One region of the Streptosporangium sp. NPDC051023 genome, then DNA from elsewhere that is predicted to be linked to it. Evidence: predicted binding sites of a transcription regulator. Region 1 holds the regulator's gene; each other region holds the start of a gene.

Region 1 (7,119 bases):
TGGCCGGAGCGGGGAACGAGGCTCCCGGCTCCCCGGAGGAAGACGGCGGGACCTGCCAGGACTCGGCGCTCGCCGGTGCGGTGGCGCCCAGGTACGGATTCTCGCGCTCGCTGGACAGATCGGGATCCTGCCTGATCTCATCCATCGGCTGCGGGGTGAAGGCCTGGCTCCAGCTGGTGGTGGCGGACACGCTGGGCTGGGGCGCGCTGGGCTGGTCCCAGCCGTTTCCGGTCGGTGTCGCGGTCGCCTGGTCCCAGCCGTTGCCTGCCTGGGGTGCGCCTGCCTGCTCCCAGCCGTTGCCGGGTGTCGTTGTGGCTGGCTGGTCCCAGCCGTTGCCCGTCTGTGGTGCGCTCGCCTGGTCCCAGCCGTTGCCCGTCTGCGGCGCGCTCGCCTGGTCCCAGCCGTTGCCCGTCTGCGGCGCGCTCGCCTGGTCCCAGCCGTTTCCGGTCGGTGTCGCGGTCGCCTGGTCCCAGCCGGTTCCCGTTTGGGGTGCGCTCGCCTGGCCCCAGCCGTTGCCGGGAGAGGTCGATGGGGAGTCACTGTCCGGCGGGGGGACGTCCGGCAGTCCTTGGCCGCTGTGCTGAGAGGCGGTCGCCCCGTCCCAGCCGTTACCGACGGTCTGGGCCGAGGTCGCCTGGCTCCAGCCGTTTCCGGTCGGTGTCGCGGTCGCCTGGTCCCAGCCGTTGCCCGTCTGCGGTGCGCCTGCCTGCTCCCAGCCGTTGCCGGGTGTCGTTGTGGCTGGCTGGTCCCAGCCGTTGCCCGTCTGCGGTGCGCTCGCCTGGTCCCAGCCGTTGCCCGGAGAGGTCAACGGCGAGCCGTTGCCCTGCTGATGCTCGTCCTGGGGGAGAGGCAGCCGGGGAGAGGTGCCGAGAGACTCGTTCGCCCAGCTGGGCGTCGAATCCACCGTATCCGGCCATGCCGGAGGCAGGTGGGACTGGCTGGACTGCTCCGAGGCCATGGCTTCCTTACCTCCCGCGCGGGTGCCCGAATTATGGGTATTGGGCATGGTCTCACGTGAGACAGGGGCGTTCACAGGGAAACCGGAGAACGCCCCCCTGAACTGGAGTCCTGTGGGGTCGGTTGGTGGATCCTGCATCGGCAGGCCGGCCTCCGAGGGATCCGGGCCCTGCCCCGGCTCGACTGAGTGTGCCACGGTGAGAAGAGTAAACTGACGGGACATGCGAGGTCACAACGGATGTGTCCCCATCGGGTCTCGGCCTGTCCCAGACAGGTAAGCGTCCCCATTGTGCTGAACTGCCTGGGCCGGTGTCTCCCGTTTGCCGTGATCGAGGTCGTTTTCCCAGGCCACGAATATGACTTGCGGACTGCGATAGTCTTGACCTATGCGTGCCGCGACCCTGCTGCTTACCGGGCCGCATCGGCCTTCTCGGCGTTAGACGCCTCGCCGGTGCGGCTGCCCTTCGCGTGAGCGGAGGGTTTTTCTATTGGGTCGGATGGGTCAGATCATCTGCGCAGACGTATACCGAGGGAAGATTGACGTGAGCGAGCGAGCCGACATGCAGAGCGACGAGCAGCACTACGACCCGCAGGCACTGCAGGTCAAGTGGCAGCAGCGGTGGGAGGAACTGGACCCGTTCCATGCCTCGGACGACCCCGCCGACACGCGTGAGCGGCGCTACATGCTCGACATGTTCCCCTACCCCTCTGGCGACCTGCACATGGGGCACGCCGAGGTGTTCGCCATCGGTGACGTCGTCGCGCGTTACTGGTTCCAGCGCGGCTACAACGTGCTGCACCCGATCGGCTGGGACTCCTTCGGCCTGCCCGCGGAGAACGCCGCGATCAGGCGCAACGCGCACCCGGCCGAGTGGACCTACGCCAACATCGAGACCCAGGCCAACTCCTTCAAACGCTACGCGGTCTCCTTCGACTGGTCCCGCCGCCTGCACACCAGCGACACCGACTACTACAGGTGGACGCAGTGGCTGTTCATCCGCTTCTTCGAGCGCGGCCTGGCCTACCGCAAGGGCGGCCTGGTCAACTGGTGTCCCAACGACCAGACCGTGCTGGCCAACGAGCAGGTCAAGGACGGCAGGTGCGAGCGGTGCGGCGCCGAGGTCGTCCGCAGGGAGCTGACCCAGTGGTACTTCAAGATCACTGACTATGCCGACCGGCTGCTGGACGACATGGCCCAGCTGGAGGGCGGCTGGCCCGAGCGCGTGCTGACCATGCAGCGCAACTGGATCGGCAGGTCGGAGGGCGCCGACGTCAACTTCGTGATCGAGGGCCGCGACGAGCCGGTCACCGTCTACACCACCCGCCCCGACACCCTGTACGGCGCGACCTTCTTCGTGGTGGCCCCGGATGCCCCGCTGGCCGAGGAGATCGTCTCAGAGGAGCACCGAGAGGCCTTCGAGGCCTACCGGGCCGAGGTGGCCAAGCTGTCCGACATCGACCGGCTGTCGACGGACAAGGAGAAGAGCGGCGTCTTCCTGGGCCGCTACGCCGTCAACCCGGTCAACGGCGAGCGCATGCCGATCTGGGCGGCCGACTACGTGCTGTCCGACTACGGCCACGGCGCCATCATGGCTGTTCCCGCGCACGACCAGCGTGACCTGGACTTCGCCCGCAGGTTCGGCCTGCCGGTGCGGGTCGTCGTGCACACCGGCCTGGCGGACCCGGGCGAGACCGGTGTCGCCACCGCGGGAGAGGGCTCCCTGGTCAACTCCGGGCCGCTGGACGGCCTGTCGAAGACCGAGGCGATCCGTAAGATCGTCGAGGTGCTGGCCGAGCGCGGCACCGGCAGGGCGGCGGTCAACTTCCGCCTGCGTGACTGGCTGCTGTCCCGCCAGCGTTTCTGGGGCTGCCCGATCCCGATCATCCACTGCCCCGACTGCGGCGAGGTCCCGGTCCCCGACGAGCAACTGCCCGTCACCCTGCCCGACCTGCGCGGTGAGGCCCTGGCTCCCAAGGGCGTCTCCCCGCTGGCCTCGGCCGAGGACTGGGTCAACGTCTCCTGCCCCAAGTGCGATGGCCCGGCCAGGCGTGACACCGACACGATGGACACCTTCGTCGACTCCTCGTGGTACTACCTGCGCTACGTGGACCCGACCTACGAGGGCGGCCCGTTCGACGTCGAGAGGGTTCGCAAGTGGGGGCCGATCGACCAGTACGTCGGCGGCGTTGAGCACGCGGTGCTGCACCTGCTGTACTCGCGTTTCTTCACCAAGGTCCTGCACGACATGGGCATGGTCGACTTCACCGAGCCCTTCACCCGCCTGCTGAACCAGGGACAGGTCATCAACCAGGGCAAGGCGATGTCCAAGTCCCTGGGCAACGGCGTCGACCTGGGACAGCAGATCGACGCGTACGGCGTCGACGCGGTCAGGCTGACCGTGGTGTTCGCCGGTCCGCCCGAGGACGACATCGACTGGGCCGACGTCTCCCCGGCCGCGTCGCAGAAGTTCCTGGCCCGCGCGTTCCGTGTCATGGCCGAAGCCGGTGCGGCGTCCGCCCCCGGGGTCGACGTCGCCGCCGGCGACCTGGAGCTGCGCAAGGTCGTCCACCGGACCATCGACGAGGTCACCAAGCTGGTCGAGTCGCACCGCTTCAACGTCGCGGTCGCGCGCATGATGGAGCTGACGAGCGCGGCTCGCAAGGCCATCGACTCGGGGCCGGGTGCTGCTGACCCCGCGGTGCGCGAGGCCGCGGAGACCCTGTCGATCATGTTGTCCCTGGTCGCGCCGTACGCGGCGGAGGAGGGCTGGGAACGACTGGGCCACCCCGCCTCTGTCGCGACCGCCGGATGGCCGGTCGCGGAGGCGGAACTGCTGGTTCAGGACTCTGTCACCTGCGTCGTGCAGGTCGCGGGCAAGGTCCGTGACCGCATCGAGGTCTCCCCGGAGATCTCAGAGACGGACCTGGAGGCTCTGGCGCTGGGCTCGGAGAAGGTCCAGGCCTTCCTGTCCGGTGCTCCTCGCAAGGTCATCGTCCGCGCGCCCAAACTGGTCAACATCGTCCCCTAGGGCACGGAACCCGTACCGCGCCCGGGATCGTTCACCGGGCGCGCAAGGGGCGCGGGAAGAGAGCGCGTTCCCTGAAGGGTGTGCACACCCGTCGAAGACGTGAACGCCGGAAGGTGCGAACCGTCCGGCGGAGCGTGTGAAGGAGTGGCCCTCGGCTACGGTGGGTCGCTCCTTCACACGTGTCGTCTCAGAGTTTGCGCAGCACCGCCACGACCTTGCCCAGGACGGTGGCCTCGTCGCCGGGGATCGGGTCGTAGTTCGCGTTGTGCGGGACCAGCCAGACATGGCCGCCCTTGCGCTTGAAGGTCTTGACCGTGGCCTCGCCGTCGATCATCGCGGCGACCACGTCGCCGTTGTCGGCGACGGGCTGCTGGCGGACGACCACCCAGTCGCCGTCGGCGATCGCGGCCTCGATCATCGAGTCGCCCGTCACCTGGAGCAGGAAGAGCGTTCCCTCGCCGACGAGCTGTTTGGGCAGGGCGAAGACGTCCTCGATGCTCTCCTCGGCGAGGATCGGGCCACCGGCGGCGATCCGGCCGACGAGCGGCACGTAGGCCGCGGTCGGGCGGCTGATCGGCGTCTCGTCGGCGCCCGCGTCGGGATCAACCCACAGCACCGGTTCGCCGGGCAGGCGCACCTCGAGTGCGCGGGGGCGGTGTGGATCGCGGCGCAGGTAACCCTTGCGCTGCAGGGCCGTCAACTGGTGCGAAACGCTGGAGGTGCTGGTGAGCTGCACCGCCTCGCCGATCTCCCGCATCGACGGCGGGTATCCGCGTTGTTGCACAGAGTCGCGGATCACTTCAAGGATCTTGCGCTGCCTGGGGGTGAGGCCAAGGGAGTCACGCCTGCGCACCGCCAGGTCGCTGACGGCCGAACCGTTCTCGTCGTGCTCGCTCATACGATCTCCTCGCTCCCGGTCTGTATTGCTTACGTCGCACACAGCGACCGTACCCTCGCCGAAGATCATACTCAAACAATTGTTCGAATGGTCCTCGAAATAAGCGGTGGCGTGGTGTACAACATCGTACGGGAGTTCGATCGACATCGTGTTCGATTCGCCGATCTTTCTTCGACATGTGTTCGGCCAGGTCGAGGGGATGGGGGCACCATGAAGGCGACCGCGAGGACATCCAGGCCCCGGCTGACCGTCGTCGGGGGCACCGACCGGGCAGCCGCCGCGGGAGCGGGGCGAACGACCGCGGGGGGTGCTGGTCGGAGGGGTGCGGGAGGTGTCTCCCGTGCGACCGCAGGGGGAGGCGGAGGGGCTTCCCGTGCGATCACCGGAGGGGGTGCAGGGGCCTCCCGTGCGACCGCGGGAGGGATGGCGGGCGGAGTCGGCCGTGTGTCCGTCAGGGATGCCGCAGGGGTGGCCGCAGGGGGAGGCGGGCGGGTGACCGCCCGGAGGGGCGGCCCTGCGCGGAGAGGGCGACGTCAGACCCCGCCGATCCGGCTGACCCGGCGGGGGAGGATCGTGGTCGTCCTGGCGCTCGCGCTCGTCACCCTGGGGGCGATCTGGGTTGGCGCCCGCATCGACGCCGCCTTCGCGCTCCAGCGCCGTGCCCCTGAGGGGCTGTCGGTGGTGGCGCGTGCGGGGGCCACTTCGCCGGGCGTGGCGAGCCTCGTGGCGACGGAGCGTGACTCTGCGCCCGGGGTCCGGCCGATAATGGATCCGGGCGACCTGTCCGGCTCCGTGATCCGGCCCGGCGCCCGGCTCCGTCTGCCCGAAGCCTCCACCCGCTGAGCGGGCCCAGGAGCGGGGTCGCCCGGAGGGCGACACGCCCGGCTGTCGCCGATGCGATGCGCTGATCAGCGACTTCGGTCCGCAGGGTCTTCCTAACTTGCGTTCATGCCCCGACGCTTCTACGGTTGGACCACAACATCTAGTGGCATCATCGCTCTGCTCCACCATAGATTGTGTTTCTATTACCGCATCTCGACCATTCGAGGGGCGTGCGCGAGCGTCTCCTGACGGAGGCTGCGAAAGTAAGCGGAGCAACACGAGAAAGGTGAGCCGCTAGGCAAGTCGAGGAGGCGACGCACGTGCACTGTCCGTTCTGTCGTCACCCTGACACGCGGGTCATCGACAGCCGGTCGACCGAGGACGGCGGTGCCATCCGCCGCAGGCGCACGTGCCCGGAGTGCGGGCGCAGGTTCACCACGCAGGAGACGGTGTTGCTCATGGTGAGCAAACGCAGCGGGGTGACCGAGCCGTTCTTCAGGGACAAGGTGATCGCCGGTGTCCGGCGGGCGTGCCAGGGCCGCCCGGTGAGCGAGGACTCGCTGGCCCAGCTCGGCCAGCGGGTCGAGGAGAGCATCAGGGCGACCGGGTCCGCGGAGATCGCGGCCCACGAGGTCGGGCTGGCGATTCTGGGACCGCTCCGCGAGCTGGACGAGGTGGCCTACCTGCGGTTCGCCTCGGTCTACCGCAGCTTCGAGACCCTGGCGGACTTCGAAGCGGAGATCGAGCAGTTGCGCGCCGAGCGTTCCGCCAGGCGCGACTGAGTCAGTCCCCGGGCGCCGGGGGAACAAGCGGCGCGTTGAAGTGGTCCGACTCGAGGGCTCTGCGGAGCCCTGAAAGGGGGAAGTCATGACGGAGACGGTCAGTGGCGCAGCCGCGCGTGGGGGAAAGCGGTCGCGCAAGGGGCTGAAGATGAAGCGCATCTTCACCACACCCGGGGTGCACCCGTACGACCAGGTGTCCTGGGAGCGCCGTGACGTCGTCATGACCAACTGGCGGGACGGCTCGATCAACTTCGAGCAGCGGGGCGTGGAGTTCCCCGAGTCCTGGTCGGTCAACGCCGCCAACATCGTGACCACGAAGTACTTCCGCGGCGCGGTCGGCACCCCGCAGCGCGAGTGGAGCCTGAAGCAGCTCGTCGACCGGGTGGTCGGCGTCTACACCAGGACCGCGGTCGAGGAGGGCTACTTCGCGACCGAGGAGGACGCGGAGATCTTCGATCACGAGCTCAAGCACGCCCTGGTCAACCAGGTCTTCAGCTTCAACTCGCCGGTCTGGTTCAATGTCGGTACCGCCTCGCCGCAGCAGGTCAGCGCCTGCTTCATCCTGGCTGTCGACGACCAGATGGAGTCCATCCTCGACTGGTACAAGGAAGAGGGCGTGATCTTCAAGGGC
Region 2 (7,119 bases), on a different contig from region 1:
GAGGCGTTGTCGGCGATGGTGTCGGCCAGCCCGATCCGCCAGTCGCGGATTCTGCTGTCGATGAGTTCGAGGGCGGGCACCACACGGGCGGTCGCCGCGAGCACGTCCGTCTCGGTGCATCCGTCGCCTGGCAGATCGTCGCCGAGCACGAAGCCGACCTCGACCTCGACCCGGGGGTAGCAGTAGCGCCCCACCGGCACCGGGACGTCCTCGCGCAGGGCCATGTCGTCCAGCAGGTGACCGTAGTCGGGCTCGTCGACGCCCATCATCTCCTGCATCGCCTTGGACGACAGCCCCACCTTGTGGCCGTGCACGACGGCCCCCGCGGTGAGCCGGCGGCCGATGTTGACGAGCTGGATCTCGTAGGCGTCGACCACGTCGATGCCGTCGAAGGTTTCGGTGAGCGGTGCGATCGGCGCACGGTCGAGTTCGGCCGTCAGCAGCCTGTCGGCTGCCTCACGGCGTCGGTCCTGGGTGAGCATGCGGTGACGCTAACGCGGGCTCACCCGCTTCGACCTTCTCGTTTCCCGCTCACCGGGAGGAGACGCGTCGGACACCGCCACGACGTCGAGGCCGCGGGCACGACCACGCGGCCACCGGCCCGCCGGTCACGGCCTTCTGGCCATCCACACGGTCCTTGTGGCGCGGACGGTGAGGTCGTCGCGACGCAGGACGCTGCCGGGGCCGTCGTCGTCGACGAGGATGTCGAGCGTGGCCAGATCGTCGGCGCTCATCCGGTCGCCGAGGCCGGAGCGGATGCGCCGCAGGGTCGCCTGGGCGTAACGGCCGGTCGAGGCGGGGAGCGGAGGCTTCAGGTCGATGGCGAAGGTCCGCTCGGCCTCGACGGCGAAGCCGGCTCCGGCCAGGCGCGCGCCCCAGCCGGAGTCGAGATGCGGCAGCCGGTCGGCCAGTGTCTCGGCCAGGAGGGCGCGGCAGCGCGCTTCGAGTCCGGGCCTGCCGAGGCCGAGGTCGTCGGGCAGGAAACGCGGCAACGGGAGGGAGTCCATTTCGAGCACGGCCAGGAGCCCGCCGGGGCGCAGCGAGGAGAAGACCTCGGTGAGGACGCGGTCGGGATCCGCCATGTGGTGGAGGGAGGCGGACGCCCAGGCCAGCTCGACGGTGCCGACGGCCGGCCACGCCACGTCCAGGTCCGCCTGGACGGTGCGGACCCGGTGGTCCATGCCCAGATCGCGAGCTTTGCCGCCGAGGCGGTGCAACATGTGCTCGTCGACGTCCAGGGCGATCCCGTCGGCCTCCTCGAAGCGCCGGAGCAGGGTCAGGATGCCTGCTCCGGTTCCGCTGCCCAGGTCGAGGATCCGGCGGGGAGGCAGATCCGAGGTCAGCTCGTGGATCCAGGCCGTCACCTCGGACAGGTACGAGTGCAGGACCTCCGCCTCCAGGTCCAGGAGCTCGGCCATGGCCGCCCCGTCGTGCTCGGCTGCGGAGTGCTGGTGATGATGGTGGTGATTTCCCATGGTTGGAACCCTATGGGGAGCTTGCGCCATTGACATACCATCTTGCGTATGAAGCAAGACGGAGACCTCGACGGCCTGGTGCGCAAGCGGATCAGGGGACTGCGCGTGGCCCAGGGCTGGTCGCTCGACGATCTGGCCGCCCGGTGCTACCTGAGCCCCTCCACGCTGAGCCGCATCGAGACGGGCCATCGGCGGATCAGCCTCGACCAGCTCAGCTCGATCGCCAGGGCGTTGGGCACCAGCATCGACCAACTGGTCGAGGCCGTCGACGACGAGGACGTGGTGATCAGGCCGCGGCACGACGCGTCGAGGGGGGTGACCACCTGGATGCTGAGCCGGCAGAGCGGGCCGCACGACGTGACCGTGGCCAAGATGCGCATCACCAAACCGGTCCGGCGCGGCGTCGACGAGCTGAAGGTTCATCCCGGAAGGGACTGGTTCACGGTCCTGTCGGGAACCCTCACACTGCTGCTCGGGGAGCGGACCATCAGGGTCGAGGCCGGCCAGGCGGCCGAGTTCTCCACCATGATCCCCCACGCCTTCGGGACCGACGACGGCCCGGCGGAGATACTGTGCGTCCTCGATCACGAGGGGCAACGCACCCATCTCCGCGAGCTGACATGACACCGGCCGCCGCGCCCGGGGAAAGCGCCGCGACCGGTGCCTCGCCGGGCCCGCGGCCGGGTCAGGCGCCGTAGACGGGCTCCGGCGGGGTGGTCTCGCGCAGCAGGCCGGCGATCTCGGGGCCGAGGTCGGCGGCGTTCCAGCGGGCACCGATGTCGGAGGACGGCCCGTGCCGGAAGCCCTCCATCACACAGATCTTTCCCCCCTCGACCTCGAAGACCCGCCCGGTCACGTCCCGGGACTCGGTTGAGCCGAGCCAGGCGACCAGCGGGGAGACGTTCTCCGGCGCCATCGCGTCGAAGGCGCCCTCCTGCGGGGCCGCCATCGTGGCCGCGAACACCTGCTCGGTCATCCTGGTGCGGGCGGCGGGGGCGATCGCGTTGACGGTCACGCCGTACCGGCCCAGCTCGGCGGCGGCGACCAGGGTGAGACCCACGATGCCCGCCTTGGCCGCGGAGTAGTTGCCCTGCCCCACGCTGCCGAGCAGGCCCGCTCCGGACGAGGTGTTGATCACCCGGGCGTCCACCGGGCGGCCCGCCTTCACCTCGGCCCGCCAGTGCAGCCCGGCGTGCTTCAGCGGCAGGAAGTGGCCCTTGAGGTGGACACGCATCACCGCGTCCCACTCCTCCTCCGACATGTTCACCAGCATGCGGTCGCGCAGGAATCCGGCGTTGTTGACCAGCACGTCCAGGCCGCCGAAGGCCTTCAGCGCGGTGGAGACCAGCCGCCGCGCCCCGCCGTCCGTCGCGATGTCCGAGCCGTCGGCGACCGCCTCCCCGCCCAGCGCGCGGATCTCCGCGGCCACCTCCTGGGCGGGCCCCTCGGAGTCGCCCTCGCCGGCCGCGCTCACGCCGAGGTCGTTGACCACGACCTTGGCGCCCTGCCTGGCGAACTCCAGGGCGTGCGCGCGGCCGAGGCCGCGTCCTGCGCCGGTCACGATGACGACGCGGTCCTTGCAGATCATTCTCAGCTCTCCTCGCTGGCGACTCGCCGCCGACGGCTCGTTGACGATGATGACGACCGGGATCCGGGGGAGGTCAGGAGGCCACCCCGTCTGCTACGTTTATTTCTAACAAATGTTTGGTGGAAAGGTAGCGTATGGGAATCTCCACCAGGAACCACGGTGGTGGCATCGCCGAGGTCGTCGTCGACGCGCCCCCGGTCAACGCGTTGACCGTCGCGGGCTGGTTCGAGCTTGCGCGGGCCGTGCGGGAGGCGGGGCGTGACCCGCGGACGCACGTCGTGGTGCTGCGCGCCGAGGGCCGGGGCTTCAACGCCGGAGTCGACATCAAGGAGATGCAGGCGAGCACGGGGCACGACGCGCTGGTCGGGGCCAACCGCGGCTGCTACGCGGCGTTCGCCGCGGTCTACGAGTGCGAGGTCCCGGTCATCGCCGCCGTGCACGGGTTCTGCCTTGGCGGCGGCGTCGGCCTGGCGGGCAACGCCGACATCGTGGTCGCCGCTGAGGACGCCTACTTCGGCCTGCCCGAGGTCGACAGGGGAGCGCTCGGCGCGGCCACGCACCTGGCCCGGCTGGTTCCCCAGCAGCTGATGCGTGCCATGGTCTACACCTGCCGCAACGTCACCGCCGCCGAGCTGCACGACTTCGGCTCGGTGCTCGAGGTCGTCCCGCGCGACCGGCTGCGCGAGGCCGCCTTCGAGGTCGCCTCCCAGATCGCGGGCAAGGACCCCTACGTCATCAGGAGGGCCAAGGAGGCGCTGAACGGCATCGACCCGATCGACGTCAAGCGCAGTTACCGCTTCGAGCAGGGTTTCACCTTCGAGCTCAACCTGATGGGCGCGGGCGACCGGCACCGCGACGCCTTCGTCTCGGAGGGAGCCCGGTGAACACGACGAACAAGACGACATCGATCGAGGAGATCGTCGGATCGCTGGAGAGCGGCATGACGATCGGGATCGGTGGCTGGGGTTCGCGGCGCAAGCCGATGGCCCTGGTCAGGGCGATCTTCCGCTCCTCGCTCACGGACCTGACCATCGTGTCGTACGGCGGGGCCGACGTGGGCCTGCTGTGCGCGGCGGGCAAGGTCCGCAAGGTGGTCGCCCCGTTCGTGACGCTCGACTCGATCCCCCTCGAACCGCACTTCAGGGCCGCCAGGCAGAGCGGGGCCATCGAGTTCGCCGAGTACGACGAGGGCATGTTCATGTTCGGCCTGCTCGCCGCCGCGCACCGGCTGCCGTTCCTGCCGACCAGGGCCGGGCTCGGCTCCGACGTCATGCGGGTCAACCCGGGGCTGCGCACGGTCCGCTCGCCGTACGACGAGACAGAGGAACTGGTCGCGGTGCCCGCGCTGACGCTGGACGTGGCGCTACTCCACCTGGACCGGGCCGACACCCGGGGCAACGGCCAGTACCTCGGCCTCGACCCGTACATGGACGACCTGTTCGCCAAGGCCGCCGCCCGCTGCTACCTGAGCTGTGAGCGACTGGTCGACCCGGGCAAGCTCGAAGGGCCGCCGCAGACCCTGCTGGTCAGCCGCATGCACGTCACCGGGGTCGTGGAGACCCCGAACGGCGGCCACTTCACCGACTGCGGCACCGCCGACGGTTCTGACGGTGGCCGCGACGAGGCGTTCCAGCGCCACTACGCGACCTCGGCGGCCGACCCGCAGGCGTGGGCGGCGTTCACCGAGCGGTTCCTTTCAGGAGACGAGATGGCCTACCAGCAGGCGGTACGGCGCTGGCATGAGGAGGAGGGACGATGAGCGCGACCCGTGCGGAGATCTGCGTCGTCGCCTGCGCGGAGGCCTGGCGCGGAGACGGGGAGATCCTGGCCGCGGCGATGGGCACCTGCTCGATTCTGGGCGCCAGGCTCGCCCGGCTCACCTTCGAGCCGGGCCTGCTGACCACCGATGGCGGTCCGCTGCTCACCGCGGAGCCGGTGCCGTTCGGAGCGCCCGCCGGTCCCGTCGAGGGATGGATGCCGTTCCGTGACCACCTGTGGCTGGTGCAGAACGGCAGGCGGCACGTGATGATGGGCGCCTCGCAGATCGACAGGCACGGCAACACCAACATCTCCGCCGTCGGCGAGTGGGCGCGGCCGACGTCGCAGCTCCTCGGTGTGCGCGGTGCCCCGGGCAACACGATCTGCAACCCGACCAGCTACTGGATCCCCAGGCAGTCGACCCGGGTGTTCGTGCCGAAGGTGGACGTGGTCAGCGGTGTCGGCTACGACCGCGCGGCGGAGCTGGGCGCGCACGCATCCCGGTTCCACGGCCTGCGCCGGGTGGTGACCGACCTGGGAGTCTTCGACTTCGGCACCCCCGACGGCTCGATGCGGCTGGTCTCCGTCCACCCCGGGGTCGAGGTCGAGCAGGTCGTCGCGGCCACCGGCTTCGAGCTCGTCATCGACGGCGACGTGCCGGAGACCCGGCGGCCGTCCGACGAGGAGCTGCGGCTGATCCGCGAGGTGCTGGACCCGAAGGCGCTGCGGGACAGGGAGGTCCGGGCATGACCGCGGCGTTCCGCCCGAGGGCCTTCCACGACGGAGGGCCGGGGGGACGGAGAGGTCCGGGCATGATGGAGACGTTCCCGCAGAAGGCACCGTGCGACGGGAGGCGCTGACATGACCGATCAGAAGCTGGACACCCCGCTGACCAGGCTCACCGGAGTCCGCCACCCCGTCGTGCAGACCGGCATGGGCTGGGTCGCGGGCCCCCGGCTGGTCTCGGCCGTGGCGAACGCGGGCGGCCTGGGCATCCTCGCCTCGGCCACGATGACCCTCCCTCAGCTCGCCGGCGCGATCGAGGAGGTCCGCTCGCGCACCGACGCCCCCTTCGGGGTCAACCTGCGCGCGGACGCCTCCGACGCGGGCGAGCGCATCGACCTGCTGATCAGGCACCGGGTGAAGGTCGCCTCGTTCGCCCTCGCCCCCCGCCAGGAGCTGATCGCCAGGCTGAAGGACGCCGGGATCGTGGTCATCCCGTCGGTCGGGGCACGCCGCCACGCGGAGAAGGTCGCGGCGTGGGGCGCGGACGCGGTGCTCGTCCAGGGCGGCGAGGGCGGCGGTCACACCGGAGCTGTGGCGACCACCCTGCTGCTGCCCCAGGTGGTCGACGCGGTCGACATCCCGGTGATCGCCGCGGGAGGCTTCTTCGACGGCCGTGGCCTGGCCGCCGCCCTCGCGTACGGCGCGGCGGGGGTGGCCATGGGCACCCGGTTCCTGCTCACCTCCGACAGCTCGGTGCCCGACGCCGTCAAGCGGACCTATCTCGGCACCTCGGAGACCGTGGTCACCCGGCAGGTCGACGGCATGCCGCACCGGGTGCTGCGCACGCCGCTGGTGAACGCGCTGGAACGCTCGAACGGCCTGTCCAGGCTGACTCGCGCGGTGCGCAACGCCGCCGGGTTCCGCCGCATCTCCGGCATGTCATGGGCCGCCATGATCCGCGACGGCCTGGCGATGAAACACGGCAAGGAGCTCACCTGGTCCCAGGTCCTCATGGCGGCCAACACGCCCATGCTGCTCAAGGCGGCGATGGTGGACGGCAGACCGGACCTCGGTGTGATGGCCTCGGGCCAGGTGGTCGCCCTCATCGACGACCTGCCCTCCTGCGAGGAGCTGATCGACGCCGTCGTCACCCAGGCGGCGGACGTTCTGCGCGGCCTCGGCGCCAACCTGGTCTCCTGAGGCACCTCGCCCGGCCCGGGGACCCGCTCGCGGCACGCCGTTCCGCCGCGTGTCTCTAAAGAGGCATAACGCCGTCGCATGGCAAGGTGTTAGCTACTCGTATCCGATCTTCGATGCCACCTTGAGGTGAGCCCGGCCCGTCCGGCTCCTGGTCTCCTCCCCCCAGGACCCCAAGAGGAGTCATCGACAGTGAGATCGAACAGCAGAACGCGTACCGTGGCGTTACTCGCGGCGGGGACGCTGGCGGCCGGCACGCTGTACGCGGCCCCGCCCGCCTCCGCCTCTCCCGGCCGCCTTGCGGCTGTCACCGCGTCGCCGCCGAACCCGTCGGCGGCCCAGGTGGCGGGTGCGGCGTCCCCCGCTCCGTACGCG
Region 3 (7,119 bases), on a different contig from region 1:
GGCATGCCCGCCTACGGCTCGTGCGCCGGCATGATCATGCTGGCCGACCGGATCGAGGGCGGTGTCGAGGGTCAGCAGACCATCGGCGGCATCGACATGGTGGTCCGCCGCAACGCGTTCGGCCGTCAGGTCGACTCCTTCGAGGCCGACATCGACTTCGCCGGCCGAGGCGCGCTGCGCGCGGTCTTCATCCGCGCCCCGTGGGTGGAATCTGTCGGTTCCGATGTCGAAGTGCTGGCTCGGGCCGAAGCTGAGGATAGGATCGTCGCGGTCCGCCAAGGACCGCTGCTCGCCACGTCCTTCCACCCGGAACTTACCGGGGATGTCGGTGTGCATTCATATTTTGTTGACATGGTGAGGGAGCTCTAGCCGATGTCCGGCCACTCCAAATGGGCGACGACGAAGCACAAGAAGGCCGCGCTTGACTCCAAGCGGGGCAAGCTGTTCGCCAAGCTCATCAAGAACATCGAGGTCGCGGCCAGGACCGGCGGCCCCGACCCGGACGGCAACCCGACGCTCTACGACGCCATCACCAAGGCGCGCAAGAGCTCGGTCCCGATCGACAACATCGAGCGCGCTCGCAAGCGCGGCGGTGGCCTCGAGGCGGGCGGCGCCGACTGGCAGACCATCATGTACGAGGGGTATGCCCCCGGCGGGGTCGCGGTGCTGATCGAGTGCCTCACCGACAACCGCAACCGTGCCGCCTCCGAGGTCAGGGTCGCCCTGACCCGCAACGGCGGCTCCCTGGCCGACCCCGGCTCGGTGTCCTACATGTTCAACCGCAAGGGCGTCGTGCTGGTGCCCAAGGGTGAGCTGTCCGAGGACGACGTGCTGACCGCGGTCCTCGACGCCGGGGCCGAGGAGGTCAACGACCTCGGCGACCAGTTCGAGGTCGTCTCCGAGGCCACCGACCTCGTCCCGGTCCGCAAGGCCCTGCAGGACGCGGGGATCGACTACGACTCCGCGGAGTCCAGCTTCCTGCCGACGCTGAACGTCCCGCTCGACGAGGACGGCGCGCGCAAGGTCTTCAGGCTGATCGACGCCCTCGAGGACAGCGACGACGTTCAGAACGTCTGGGCCAATTTCGACGTCTCCGACGAGGTCCTGGAGAAGCTCGACGCCTGAGCGGTCCAAGAGAACCGGATTGCGGGCGCCCGTCTCCCCGAGACGGGCGCCCGCTCGTCCGGGCCGCGGAACCGATTCGCCTTTCCCCGCGCCCGCTGCCTAGGTTGGGTGACTGTGGAGCTACGTGATTTGACGGTCGACGATCTCGACGCGGTGACGGACAATCGCAGGCGCGCCTTCGGGCCGGTCTCGGACGCCGAGCAGGAGGACTGGGTCAGGCTGGTGACCCCGATGCTCGGTGAGGGGAGATACCTCGGCGCCTTCGACGGCCCTCGCCTGGTCGCGACGAGCCGGATCAACGACTTCACCCAGTGGTGGCACGGCAGGCAGATGTCCATGGGCGGCATCGCCTCGGTCACCGTCGCCCCCGAGGACAGGGGCAGGGGCGTCGGCAGGACGATCATGCAGGCCGCCCTCGATCGCTGCGCCCACCTGGGACACCCGATCTCGGCCCTCTATCCGGCGACCACACGCATCTACCGTTCGCTGGGCTGGGAACACGCGGGCGCCATGCACCGGGCCGTGCTGCCGACCGAGGCCCTGCGGGCCATCAGGCAGACCGAGCCGGTCGAGATCCGGAGAATGGGCCCCGGCGACGCCACCGAGGCGGTCTCGGTCCTCCGCGGCGTCCACGCCGCCACCCGCGCCTGCGGCCCCGTCTGCTGGGGCGTCGCCGCCTGGGAGTCGCGTCTCGCGGCCAAAGACGACTTCATGTACCTGGCGAAGGACGGCTTCGTCATCTATCGCTGGCACGGCCCAAACCTCGAGGTCTCCACTCTCGTCGCGGCCTCGGAGGCGACCGCGAGGGCGCTGTGGTCCCTGGTTGGCTCCTCCGCCTCGATCGCCAAGTCGGTCCACGCGGTTGTTGCCCCGGATGACCCCGTCTTCTGGCTGATCGGCGACCGTCCGAAGGACGAGGTCGGCCAGACCCGCTGGATGTTCCGCGTTGTCGACCTCGCCTCCGCGGTCTCCCGGCGGGGTTTCCCCGGCGGAGTCACCCTCGAGACCGTGATCCAGGTGGACGACCCCCAGCGGCCCGCGAACTCCGGTCCCTGGCATCTGTCCATCTCCGGCGGGTCCGCAACGGCCCAGCCCGCGGGGACCCTGCCGACGGCCCTGCCCGTCTTCACGGCCGGAGCCTTCTCCGCCCTGTTCGCCGGGGTCCCGACCGCGACCCTCCGCCGCACGGGAATGCTCACCGGCTCCGCGGACGGCGACGCCGCGCTCGACGCCGCCTTCCAGGCCAGGCCCCACATGCTCGACTACTTCTGACGGGCCGCACCGGGTAACCGTGCGTCGCGTCCGCGCAAGCGGTAGAGTCTGGCACCGAACAGATGTTCGGCGATCGGAGGCGTGTCGGTGCGGTTGCCCGAGCTGCGGGTGATGGGGGTCGACCCGGGACTGACCCGGTGCGGGCTCGGCGCGGTCGAGGGACGGCCGGGAGCGCCGTTGACCCTGGTCAAGGTCGGAGTCGTGCGCACCCCCGCCGACGAGGAGATCGGCGCCAGGCTCGTGGCGATCGAGGCGGGCATCGAGAGCTGGCTCGACGAGGTCAGGCCGGACGCGGTCGCCGTCGAGCGGGTCTTCGCCCAGCACAACCTCAGAACCGTGATGGGCACGGCACAGGCCTCCGCCGTGGCGATCCTGTGCGCCTCGCGCAGGGGGCTGCCGGTGGCGCTGCACACGCCGTCCGAGGTGAAGGCCGCGATCACCGGCAGTGGCACGGCCGACAAGCAGCAGGTGGGGACCATGGTGACCAGGCTGTTGCGCCTCGACGCGATGCCGAAGCCCGCCGATGCCGCGGACGCGCTCGCGCTCGCGATCTGCCACGTGTGGCGGGGCGGGGCGCAGAACCGGCTGGCGGAGGCGGTCGCCAGGGCCGCCACCGGGCCCGCGACGACCCCCGCCGCCTACTTCCGCGGCAGGGGCAGGGCCGGATACTCGAGAGGAACCACGAAGTGATCGCCTCGGTGCGGGGACGGGTGGCCGCGATCGCACCCGACGGAGCTGTGGTCGAGGTCGGCGGGATCGGCGTGCTGGTCCACTGCACGCCGGGCACGCTGGCGGCGCTGCGGGTCGGGGAGGAGGCCAGGCTCGCCACCTCCCTCGTGGTCCGCGAGGACTCGCTGACGCTGTTCGGCTTTGGCGGCGACGACGAGCGCGCGGTCTTCGAGATGCTGCAGACGGCGAACGGGGTGGGCCCCAAGGTCGCCCTCGCCATGCTCGCCGTGCACACGCCGAACGCGCTGCGGATCGCCGTCGCGAGCGCCGACGTCAAGGCGCTGACCCGGGTCCCCGGGGTCGGCCCGAAGGGCGCCCAGCGGATCATCGTCGACCTCAAGGACAAGCTCGGCACGCCGGAGGAGGCCGTCAACGCCGCGCTCGACGGCGGCGTGGCCGTGCCCCTCTGGCGCGACCAGGTGCACTCGGGACTGGTAGGCCTGGGTTACTCGGCCAGGGACGCCGACGAGGCGGTGGCCGCCGTCGCCCCCCAGGCCGACGCCGAGATCGCGCAGGGCCGCGCCCCGCAGGTGGCGGCGCTGCTCAAGGCCGCGCTGCGCGCGCTGAGCGTCCGATGACGGGGGACTCCGAGACAAGGGGACGGATCGCCCGCCCGCGGCCTTCCGCGGCCGTTCACCCGTGCGAGTCCGTGACAGGGACGCGGATCTGCGGGTCCGTGACGGGGACACGGATCCGGGAACGGCGTCGCGCGCCAGGCGGGAGTGGGACCACCAGGACGGGTGCCCGAGTGAGTGAAGGTGGACCGGCGTGAGCGCAGAGCGGGATCTGGTCTCGCCCGAGGCCGAGGGCGACGAGCGGCTGATCGAGGCGGCGCTGCGCCCCAAGCGCCTGGAGGAGTTCATCGGTCAGGCGCGGGTGCGCGAGCAGCTGTCACTGGTGCTGCACAGCGCGCTGCGGCGTAACCGCCCCCCCGACCATGTGCTGATGAGCGGTGCCCCCGGCCTGGGCAAGACAACCCTCTCCATGATCATCGCCACCGAGCTCTCCGTGCCGCTCAGGATCACCTCGGGACCCGCCCTCGAGCGGGCCGGCGACCTCGCGGCGATCCTGTCGACCCTCTCCGAGGGAGAGGTCCTCTTCATCGACGAGATCCACCGGATGGCCCGTCCCGCCGAGGAGATGCTCTACCTCGCGATGGAGGACTTCCGCGTCGACATCGTCGTCGGCAAGGGGCCGGGGGCGACCGCGATCCCGCTGGAGGTCGCGCCCTTCACCCTGGTCGGCGCGACCACCAGGGCCGGGTTGCTGCCCGCGCCGCTGCGCGACAGGTTCGGGTTCGTCGCGCACATGGACTTCTACGACGTCGCCGAGTTGGAGCAGGTGCTGCACCGCTCCGCGCGGCTGCTCGGCCTGCGGCTTCCCGGCGACGCCGCGCACGAGATCGCCGGACGTTCCCGAGGTACGCCCCGCATCGCCAACCGGCTGCTGCGCCGGGTGCGCGATTTCGCCGAGGTGCGGGCCGACGGGGTGATTACCAGGGACGTCGCCTCGGCGGCGCTGAACCTCTACGAGGTGGACGCGGAGGGGCTCGACCGTCTCGACCGCGCCGTCCTGGGCGCGCTGCTGCGCAAGTTCGGCGGTGGTCCTGTCGGCCTGTCCACGCTGGCGGTGGCGGTGGGGGAGGAGCCGGAGACGGTCGAGGTGGTCGCCGAGCCGTTCCTGGTACGGCAGGGGCTGCTGGCCCGCACGCCGAGAGGGCGTGTCGCGACCGCCGCAGCCTGGGTCCACCTGGGTCTGACGCCGCCCCCCGACGCGTTCGGTGCCTCGATGATGCCCGATCTTGGGGATGACTCGGCGTCTTCCTGACGTTGAGTTACGGTGAGGAACCGTGCGGGGTTGATCACGAATCGGTGACAACGGTATCGAAATGGGAACTTCCCCGCGCGCCAGATCGTGACTTCGTTGCCGCGCTCCTAACAGCTCGCCTAAACTCCGTGGCTTGGCTGGCTGTGTAGGCTGACGTGCTGAGCGGCGTGGCCTCATAGACGTACCGGCCCCGGCCGGTCATCCTTAACCGAAGGAGCGGCCCAATGGGCGGCAATTATTCCAGCCTTATCATGATCGCTCTGATGGTCGTGGTGTTCTACTTCCTGCTCATCAGGCCGCAGCGGAAGCGGCAGCAGGAACAAGCTCAGATGCAGAACTCCCTCGCCCCCGGGACCCGCATCATGACCACAACCGGGCTTTTCGCGACAGTGACCGCGATCGACGCCGACGACGTGATCCTTGAGATCGCCCCCGGTGTGGAGACCCGCTGGGTCAAGGCGGCGATTGGCCGCGTGCTGACCCCGGTTGACGACGCTGACGACGATGATGTCAAGAACGTCGACACGGTCGGGGACAATGCAGTGGAGGCCGTGGAGCCGCAAGGTGACGACCAGGACTCGACGACCAAGAAGTGATGAGTAGGCTCGCCAACAATCCCTATAGCCGAAAGAACTGACGACCAGTGGCCCGACCGACCAGCGGCCAGAGCAGACCGGGGCGCGTGCTCCTCCTGCTTCTGGCGATCATTCTCGCCATGGCCGGGGTGATGTTCCTCAACAGGGCATACACCCCCGAGTATGGCCTCGACCTCGCCGGCGGCACGACAGTGACGCTGCAGGCCGTCCCCCCGAACGGCACGGCGCCCACGGAGGAGAGCCTCGACCTCGCGGTCGGCATCATCCGGAACAGGGTGAACGGCAGCGGCATCTCCGACGCCGAGGTCGCCAAATCCGGTGACAACATCATCATCTCCGTCCCCGGAGTTGGCCAGGAGGAAGTCGTCAAGCTGGTCGGCACCACCGCGGAACTGCGGTTCCGCCAGGTGATGGCGGTCACGGCCGGGTCACCTCCCCCCCCGGGCCAGATGCCCACCCAGGCGCCGACACCGTCAACCTCACCCTCTTCCACGGCTCCCGGCAAGAAGGGCGCAGGGACGTCGTCCCCGTCGGCCTCGCCCGCGGCCGAGGGGAGCAAGGGCGCGAAGACGCCGGAGCCGACCGCGACAGCGGCCGCGAGCCCGAGCGGCTCGCCCGCGGGCCGAGCCCTGTCCGAGGCGCTCGTCAACCCCAGCCCGGCCGCGACCCCCACCGCCTCCACGGCCTCCGACAAGCAGGCCGGCTCGGGCAGGAACGCCAAGCCCGGTAAGAGCGCTTCGCCCTCGGCCCAGCCGAGCCAGAGCGCCGCCCCCTCGGCACAGCCGACCGCCCCCTCGGACAATCCGATGGACGGTGTGGACACCAGCGGCATCGACCCGGCGGTCCTCAAGCAGTTCGAGGCGCTCGACTGCTCCAAGAACAAGGGCCAGGGCGCTCAGGACGACCCCGCCAAGCAGTACGCAGGCTGCAGTCAGGACGGCAGCGCCAAGTACGTCCTCGACAAGGCGGCCGTGACCGGCAGCGCGATCGCCAGCGCCAACGCGGGCGTCGACCAGACCACCGGTGAGTGGCTCGTCCAGCTCTCCTTCAAGGGACAGGGCCCCGACCAGTGGTCCAAGGTCACCACCACCGCGTTCAACTCGCAGCCGCCGCGCAACCAGGTCGCCATGGTCCTGGACGGCGTGGTCATCTCCGCGCCGGTCATCCAGGAGCCCATCACCGGCGGCAGGGCGCAGATCTCCGGCAGCTTCACCCAGGTGACGGCGAACGAGCTGGCCGGCCAGCTCAAGTTCGGTGCGCTGCCGCTGAAGTTCGAGAAGAGCTCGATCGACGAGGTCTCCTCGACCCTGGGCGCCGACCAGCTCCGCGGCGGCCTCGTCGCCGGCGCGATCGGCCTCGGCCTGGTGCTCATCTACTCGATGCTGTACTACCGCGGCCTGGGCATCGTCTCGGTGCTGAGCCTCCTGGTCGCGTCGATCCTGACCTACCAGGCGGTGGTGCTACTCGGCGCGTTCGCGGGCTTCCGCCTGTCGCTGCCGCACATCATCGGCCTCATCGTCTCGATCGGCATCACCGCGGACTCGTTCATCGTCTACTTCGAACGCATCCG
Region 4 (7,119 bases), on a different contig from region 1:
GGCCGGGGCCGCATCCGCATCGGCAGCACCGCCGACCAGCTCCTGCACACCTCGCCCGTGCCGGTCGCCCTTGCTCCCCGTGGATACGGCGACGAGCCCCCACCGAGGCTCCAGAGGCTGACCGTGGCCTACCGGCGCGACCCCGCCTCGGACGAGGCCGTACGGCAGGCCTTCGAACTGGCCGCGCAGATGGGCACCCCGCTGCGCCTGATCACCCTCGTTCTGCGCGCCGGACGGCAGGTGAAGGTCGAGGAGGAGATGCTCGGCCGGATCAGGGAGAGGGTCACGGCCGACCTCGAGGCGATCACCCAGGAGCGCGGGCGCGTTCAGGTGGGCGTGGAGGTGCTCGAGGGTAAGGACGTGGCGACGGCACTGGCGCACACCGACTGCGAAGGTTCGATGCTCATCTGCGCCTCCAGCGAAACCGGGCCTCTGCGCCGGGTCTTCCTCGGCGACGTCTCGCTGAAGATCATACGCTCGGCCCCGTGCCCTGTGATGATGTTGCCCAGGAATCCCCCCAAGAAGTCAGGGACCGCTGGGAAGCACGAGAAACCGTGATGATTCACTATCCGCCATGGGACAAGCACGGCGTTTGAGGCGGACCACATCGGATCGGATTCGACATCTTTTTTCCAATCAGCTTGACCTTAGGCGCCCACAGCTTTACCGTCACTGTCCGTAACCACACCTCGCGGCGTTATCGGGTAAACCCTGACGCTTCAGTCACCGAAGGTGCCTGCCCCGGGCGCCAACCCGGTGGTTGGGGCATAAGTTGCGAGGGAGCACAATCAAGTGAAAGCAGTACATAACAGAGCCGGGGGGCCACACGATGCCGTCTGAATACGCCAAGTCGCTGGGTGCAAGACTCCGCGCGATTCGCACCCAGCAGGGCTTGTCCCTGCACGGAGTCGAAGAGAAGTCCCGCGGCCGCTGGAAGGCCGTCGTCGTCGGCTCCTACGAGCGAGGGGACCGCGCGGTCACGGTGCAGAAGCTGGCCGAACTGGCGGACTTCTACGGGGTTCCGGTCAATGAGCTTCTGCCGGGAGGCAGTGCCCCGAGCCCGTTGGGCCCGACACCGAAGCTTGTGATCGATCTTGAGCGTCTTGCCCAGCTCCCCAAGGAGAAGGCAGGTGCGCTCGCGCGCTACGCGGCCACCATCCAGAGCCAGCGTGGCGACTACAACGGCAAGGTGCTGTCCATCCGCCAGGAGGACCTGCGCTCCCTTGCCGTGATCTACGACAAGTCCCCCAGTGAGCTGACCGAGGAGCTCATCACCTGGGGCGTCCTGGACCCGGAGGCCCGCAGGGCCGTCGAGTCCTTCTGACGGGTTGCCCGGTCGTGGGCGCGCCGCGGTCAGGCGTGCCCGCGAGCCGGAAATCTTGCTCTCTCGTTAGAACATGACCTGCACGCCGCCACGGGTCCCGATCGCTGTGGTAGGAAAAGGCAAACATGGCATTTAACGAGATGTGGTGGACATGGCCCGGGGAGAGGATCGGCACGATCACTCTCAATCGCGCCCGAAAACCCGGCTGGACGCCGTCAAGGCGGCGCTCGGGTCGACCAAGACCCGTGCCTTCCTGCGGCTGCTGACCTCCGTCGGAGGCAGCAGGACCCAGGACACGCTCAAGCTGCTGCCCTTCGTCGTCATGGCCGTGGTCGCGTTGATCGACTTCGGCTCGGGGCCGACGTCGGGACTGCTGCCGCTGCTGGCCCTCGGGCCCGCCTTCGCCAGCGTGGCCTGCGGTCTGGCCAGGACCACGGTGGTCGGCGTGATCGCCCTGGCGCTGTGCGTCGCGCTCGGCCTCTACAACGACATCCTCTGGATGCCCCGCACCAACATCACCATGGCGGCCATCCTCGGCGTCACGGTGGCCAGCGTGCTGGCCAGCGCCGGACGACTCCGGCACGAACGCCAGCTCGCCGACGTCCGCTCGGTGGCGGAGGCCGCCCAGAGGGTTCTGCTGCGGCCGGTGCCGCGCAGGGCGGGCCCGGGGATCGGGGTGGCCGTCTCCTATACCTCGGCCACGGCCGAGGCCCGCATCGGCGGCGACCTGTACGAGGTGGTGACCACGCCGCACGGGGTGCGGATCATCGTGGGAGACGTCCAAGGCAAGGGCCTGGAGGCCGTTGAGACGGCCGCTGTGGTGCTCGGGGCCTTCAGGGAGGCTGCACACGACGAGGCCAAGCTGCAGGGCGTGGTGGCCCGTCTGGAGAACGCGCTGACCCGGGAGCTGTCCGGCGAGCAGTTCGTCACCGCCATCCTGGCCGAGATCACCGAGATGGCCGACCTCGCCGAGCTGACGGAGGGCACCTCCATCACCGTCATCAACTGCGGCCATCCGGCGCCGATGGTGCTGACCGCGGACGGCAGGCGCTGGTTCGCCGACCCCCCTGACGAGGCGCTCCCGCTGGGCATGGCGTCGCTGAAGGCGAGCGAGGCCGTGCCGTACCAGATTCCGTTCGAACCCGGCGACCAGGTCCTCTTCTACACCGACGGGGTCATCGAGGCGCGTAATGGAACGGGACAGTTCTACCCGCTGCCTGCCAGGGCGCACCTGCTGAACGGCACCGACCCGCAACTCGCCCTCGACGCCCTACGCGCCGACCTGCTGCGTCATGTGGGCAGGCCGCTGGGTGACGACGCCGCCATGCTCCTGCTTCGCCACCGCGCCGTCCGCCCGGCGGCCTCCTCTGCCGCCTGACCCGTGAGGGCCGGCCGGCCACGTCACACGCCCCGCGAGCCCCTCGACCACGCGACAGGGGAAGAGACATCCGGCTGACCGGACGAGGAGCAGCCGAACACACCACTCGACCAGGATCTTCCCCAGGCCGAGCGGTGGAAGGATCAGGTGAAGAGACGTCCACCTGACCGGACAAGGGGCAGCCGAACACACCACTCGGCCAGGACCTTCCCTGGCCGAGCGGTGGGACGAGGGTCATCCGGCCATGGGGACCCTGGTCGGCAGTGTGGGCTGGGCGGGCACGCCGAGCAGGTTCTCCACCGTGACGACGAACCGCTCCGCCTCGGAGATCAACTCCTCGGCATCCCTGGCCGAAACCATGCGGGTCATCCCCGCCTCGGCCGCCGCCCGCTTGGTCGCGCTGATCTCGAAGTAGGGGGCCCACTCGGCGAGCCTGGGCTCGGCCTCGGGCAGCAACTCCCAGGCACTGCGCAGGCGACGCCTGCGACCGTCCATGGGACGTGGCCGTGCGGCCAGGACGGCGGCGGCCGCCCTGAGCGCCGCCAGGTGGGCGGCGACGTATCGGGTGGCGGGGGTTCGGGCGGTGCCTGCCTCTTCGAGGCAGTCGCGTGCGTCGGTCAGATGCGCCCGCACCGTGGGTGAGAGCCGGGGCCCATCGGAATCGCTGAGCCGAGGGGTCATGTGCTTCAGCCTCCTTGGTCGCAAGCGGCTCCCGGCGTTTTCGCCGGTCAGGTCAACGATCGCAGACCCCACCGACAAATCCGCCGGGCGGTTGGACGAGGAGCTTCCCCTCTCCCCGTCCGCCCCGGCCTGGCCGATCGCCGTCGCCGACGATCCGAGCAAAGCCGACCACCCTGGACGTGAGCCGCGAGTCTCACGTCATTACATCGAACATAAATTCGACCACCCATAGTGTCAAGCAAACGCACGAACAAAAGTTCGATCTTTCACGAAACGCCAAAGACCAGGCAGTTCTCCTGCCCGGGTCGCCCCTTCCGGCCCCGACGACCACCCAGGGGTCCGGGACGCGTCCCGGACCCAACGAAGGGCCGCGACCTGCCAGAGGACAGCCCTTCTCACCACCTCGGGGCGAGGGAAGGCGCCTCCGGGACCCTGCGCGCGGGACCGGGGCGCGTCATACGGCCCTCAGGCGGGTCCGGCAGCGCGAGACGGATCGGAAAGGAGGCGAGACGGCCGGGAAGGAAACACACATGACGTTCGCCACAGCCCCGCCAGCCGCCAGCCGCACCGCCCCGCGTGTTCGACGACGGCATTCGACGGGTTTTCCGCCGACGAAGGCGATGCCGGGTGGGGCGAGTCTCACTGGAACGCTCCAGACACAGACAAGCGCGCGGCGGTGCCCTGCGGCTTTCCCCATTGCCCTGGAGGATTCATATATCTATGACCGCTTTAAATAGGCGACACACACTTTGAGCGCTGTGCGGTTTTCGGCGTAGAAAGCCGTTGGCCGTAGCCCGAGACGGCCTGCCCGCACCGGTCACGGGCGGCGGGATCCGCGCGCCGTTCCCCCTCTTTCCCCCTCTTTTCCACCTGGCCAGGCCGTCGGCACCTGGCATCGCCCTGGCCGGCTACCTCTGGGCGAAGAAGCTGTTCAACCGCGATCCCTCACGCTAACCGGCCCGCGGGCCGGCATCCGCCCCCGCGGATGCCGGTCGAGGTGATCGGGCGAAGCCGACGCCAGAGCCTCCGACGCCAAGGCCGCCGGTGGGGCAGAGCCTCGGTGGCAGAGCCTCGGTTTCAGGGCTCCGACGCCAGGGCCTCCGGTGGCAGGGACCTACCGGACGAACTTGCCGCGCACGTGCACCGGCACCCCGGTGCCCAGCAGTCCGGGCAGGATCGCCGCCACGTGCATCGGCAGCCGCACACAACCGTGGGAGGCCGGGGCCAGCGGCACCGACAGCGCCCCATGGAAGGCGATGCCGCCGTTGAAGAAGATCGGGTTGTACAGCTGGCCCAGGTAGGACTTGTGCCAGCCGCTCCTGCGCCAGGTCGTCTTGAAGTCGCCCGTCGGCGTGCGGGCGCTACCGCAGAACTTCTGGGTCTTGCCCTGCCAGGTGGCCGTCTCGCAGTACGGGATCCCGCTGCCCGACGAGGTGTGGCTGATCAGCTTCACCTGACCATCGACGTAGAGGACCATCACCTGCTGGGTGAGGTTGACCTCGACCCTGGTCGGCTTGCCGTTCGGCACCAGCACCTTCGGGGCGCGGGGAGCCTCTAGAGCGTTCCAGGTCCTCCTCGTCACGGTGCTGGTCGGCGAGATGCCGTTGACTTTCTGGAAGGCCCAGAGCGCGGTCAGGGTCGTCCCGCCGTACTGCCCGTCGAGCGTGCCGGGCTGATAGCCGAGTTCCTTCAACCTGGTCTGGAGCGTCTTGACCGCGCTGCCCTTCGCCCCGAGCCTGAGCGTCTGCCCCGGCGAGACGAACGCGGGTGCCGCCGCCTTCACCGCGGCGGCGGGCGCCGCAGCGGTGACGACCTGGGCGTTCGCGACGCCGAGAGACGACAGGAACACGGCCCCCGCCGTCGTCAGCGCGGCCACTCCAAGCTGCCGTCCAACCCCCACTAAAATCATCCCCTCATATCACTGAAGCCCAGACCACGGACCATAGCGCACCAACCTCTCACGCCCCGCCAACGGTTATGAAGCGGTAATCAATGGTCAACCTGTTTAGAGTGACCGCGTGCCAGAAAAGTTGCATCCAAACATCGAGAAGGTGGCCGCCGCCCTGAGAGAGCACGGCGTCACCGGCGAGATCGTCGTGTTCGCCGAGGCGGTCCCGACCGCGGCGGCCGCGGCCGCGCAGCTCGGCTGCGAGGTCGGCGCCATCGCCAACAGCCTGATCTTCAACGCGGACGGGGAACCGCTCCTCGTGCTCACCAGCGGCGACCACCGGGTGGACACCGGCCTGGTCGCGGAGACGATCGGCGCGGCGAAGGTGAAGCGGGCCACCCCCGACTTCGTCCGCGAGGCCACCGGCCAGGTCATCGGCGGAGTCGCCCCGCTGGGCCATCCCGCTCCGATCAGGACACTGGTCGACGTCTGGCTCGACAGGTACGAGGTGGTCTGGGCCGCCGCCGGTCACCCGCACACCGTCTTCCCGACCTCCTTCACCGAGCTCGTCCGCGTCACAGGCGGGATCCCGGCCAAGGTCGAGCGGTGAGCGTCGCCTGACAAGCCCGCGACAAACCCGCGACGGGGCCGCGCGGCCCGCGGCTCCGTCGGCGAGGGCGCAAGAAAACCCCGTCAACAGGCATGAAAAGTGCTAAACGTGTAAAAAATCCCGCAGGTCACTTCGGCACCTTTGGGCAGCCCTCACGATGTCGGCCCTGCTAGGGTGCGTTTCGTGATCGGACTGAGACGGGTGGGCCCCGCCGAGTTCACCGCGGGGCTCGACGCGGTCCTCGACATCTACACCGCGGCCATGCATCCGCCTGCCGATCAGCTCACGGGCCGGAAGGCGATCATGGGAAACCACGCCACCTACCCCGGGTTCACCTGCCTGTTCGCCGAGCGTGCCGACGGGAAGCCGGTTGGCGTCGCCTACGGCTTCCACGGCGAGCCCGGACAGTGGTGGCACGACGTCGTCCGCCGGGCCGTCACCGAACACAACGGGGTGCCCTGGGCGCGCGGCTGGCTCGGCGACGCCTTCGAGCTGGCCGAGATCCACGTCCATCCCGACTACCAGGACAAGGGCATCGGCCGGGCGATGGTCACCGGCCTGTGCGAGGGCCGCAGGGAGCGCACCGCCGTACTGTCGACTCGCGACCAGGCGACGGCGGCCCGCCACCTCTACCGCAGCGTCGGCTTCGTCGACCTGCTCACCCAGTTCGTCTTCCCCGGCGGCTACGAGCGCTATGCGATCGTCGGAGCCGTGCTCCCACTGGCGGGCGCCCCCGCCGCCGGGTAGAGCGGCGGATCAGGCCGTCAGCGAGGCCGCCCTCGGCGCGACGTCGAGGGCCTGGAAGACCTCGCGGGTCGCGCTGGAACGGTTGAAGGTGATGAAGTGGATGCCGGGCGCGCCCTCGTCGAGCAGGGTCTGGCAGAGCTCGGCGGCGTGCTCGATGCCCAGGCTGCGCACCGCGGCGGGATCGTCGGCGACGGCCTCGAACCTGGCCGCGACCTCTGGCGGGAACGGCGCACCCGACAGCTGCTCGGACCTGGCGATCGTGCTCATCTGGGTGACGGGCATGATGCCGGGGATGATCGGGGTCTCACAGCCCCTGGCGGCAACCCGGTCGCGCAGCCTGAGGTAGTCCTCGGCGCGGAAGAACATCTGCGTGATCGCGTAGTCGGCGCCCGCGCGGCACTTGCGCACGAAGTACTCGGTGTCGGCCTCGACCGAGATCGAGCGGGGATGCTTGTAGGGGAAGGCGGCGACGCCGACGCAGAAGTCACCGG

The links. The regulator LexA, encoded in region 1, represses DNA repair genes until DNA is damaged. The targets are predictions, from matches to a motif close to TCGAACANNTGTTCGA.
Region 2: AB0395_RS43030 (enoyl-CoA hydratase family protein) is a predicted target of LexA. The motif match lies at 3,168-3,183, and genes of this name have one in related genera.
Region 3: ruvC (crossover junction endodeoxyribonuclease RuvC) is a predicted target of LexA. The motif match lies at 2,452-2,467, and genes of this name have one in related genera.
Region 4: AB0395_RS08835 (SAV_6107 family HEPN domain-containing protein) is a predicted target of LexA. The motif match lies at 3,630-3,645, and genes of this name have one in related genera.

What each region holds. Positions count from the first base shown of each region.
Region 1 is NZ_JBFBCE010000073.1:38,026-45,144, forward strand. It holds gene AB0395_RS35570 (hypothetical protein) at 1-958, opposite strand, end outside; gene leuS (leucine--tRNA ligase) at 1,518-3,986, shown strand; gene lexA (transcriptional repressor LexA) at 4,174-4,884, opposite strand; gene AB0395_RS35585 (hypothetical protein) at 5,377-5,727, shown strand; gene nrdR (transcriptional regulator NrdR) at 6,027-6,488, shown strand; gene AB0395_RS35595 (vitamin B12-dependent ribonucleotide reductase) at 6,574-7,119, shown strand, end outside.
Region 2 is NZ_JBFBCE010000116.1:4,112-11,230, forward strand. It holds gene AB0395_RS43010 (2-keto-4-pentenoate hydratase) at 1-482, opposite strand, end outside; gene AB0395_RS43015 (methyltransferase domain-containing protein) at 609-1,475, opposite strand; gene AB0395_RS43020 (helix-turn-helix domain-containing protein) at 1,524-2,099, shown strand; gene AB0395_RS43025 (SDR family oxidoreductase) at 2,161-3,063, opposite strand; gene AB0395_RS43030 (enoyl-CoA hydratase family protein) at 3,198-3,947, shown strand; gene AB0395_RS43035 (CoA-transferase) at 3,944-4,822, shown strand; gene AB0395_RS43040 (CoA-transferase) at 4,819-5,571, shown strand; gene AB0395_RS43045 (nitronate monooxygenase) at 5,683-6,747, shown strand; gene AB0395_RS43050 (M4 family metallopeptidase) at 6,964-7,119, shown strand, end outside.
Region 3 is NZ_JBFBCE010000113.1:17,140-24,258, forward strand. It holds gene pdxT (pyridoxal 5'-phosphate synthase glutaminase subunit PdxT) at 1-369, shown strand, start outside; gene AB0395_RS42750 (YebC/PmpR family DNA-binding transcriptional regulator) at 373-1,125, shown strand; gene AB0395_RS42755 (GNAT family N-acetyltransferase) at 1,240-2,397, shown strand; gene ruvC (crossover junction endodeoxyribonuclease RuvC) at 2,500-3,087, shown strand; gene ruvA (Holliday junction branch migration protein RuvA) at 3,084-3,704, shown strand; gene ruvB (Holliday junction branch migration DNA helicase RuvB) at 3,895-4,953, shown strand; gene yajC (preprotein translocase subunit YajC) at 5,205-5,549, shown strand; gene secD (protein translocase subunit SecD) at 5,636-7,119, shown strand, end outside.
Region 4 is NZ_JBFBCE010000010.1:11,242-18,360, forward strand. It holds gene AB0395_RS08820 (universal stress protein) at 1-558, shown strand, start outside; gene AB0395_RS08825 (transcriptional regulator) at 830-1,324, shown strand; gene AB0395_RS08830 (PP2C family protein-serine/threonine phosphatase) at 1,476-2,702, shown strand; gene AB0395_RS08835 (SAV_6107 family HEPN domain-containing protein) at 2,937-3,383, opposite strand; gene AB0395_RS08840 (hypothetical protein) at 4,167-4,337, shown strand; gene AB0395_RS08845 (L,D-transpeptidase family protein) at 4,498-5,283, opposite strand; gene AB0395_RS08850 (YbaK/EbsC family protein) at 5,402-5,881, shown strand; gene AB0395_RS08855 (GNAT family N-acetyltransferase) at 6,065-6,628, shown strand; gene metF (methylenetetrahydrofolate reductase [NAD(P)H]) at 6,638-7,119, opposite strand, start outside.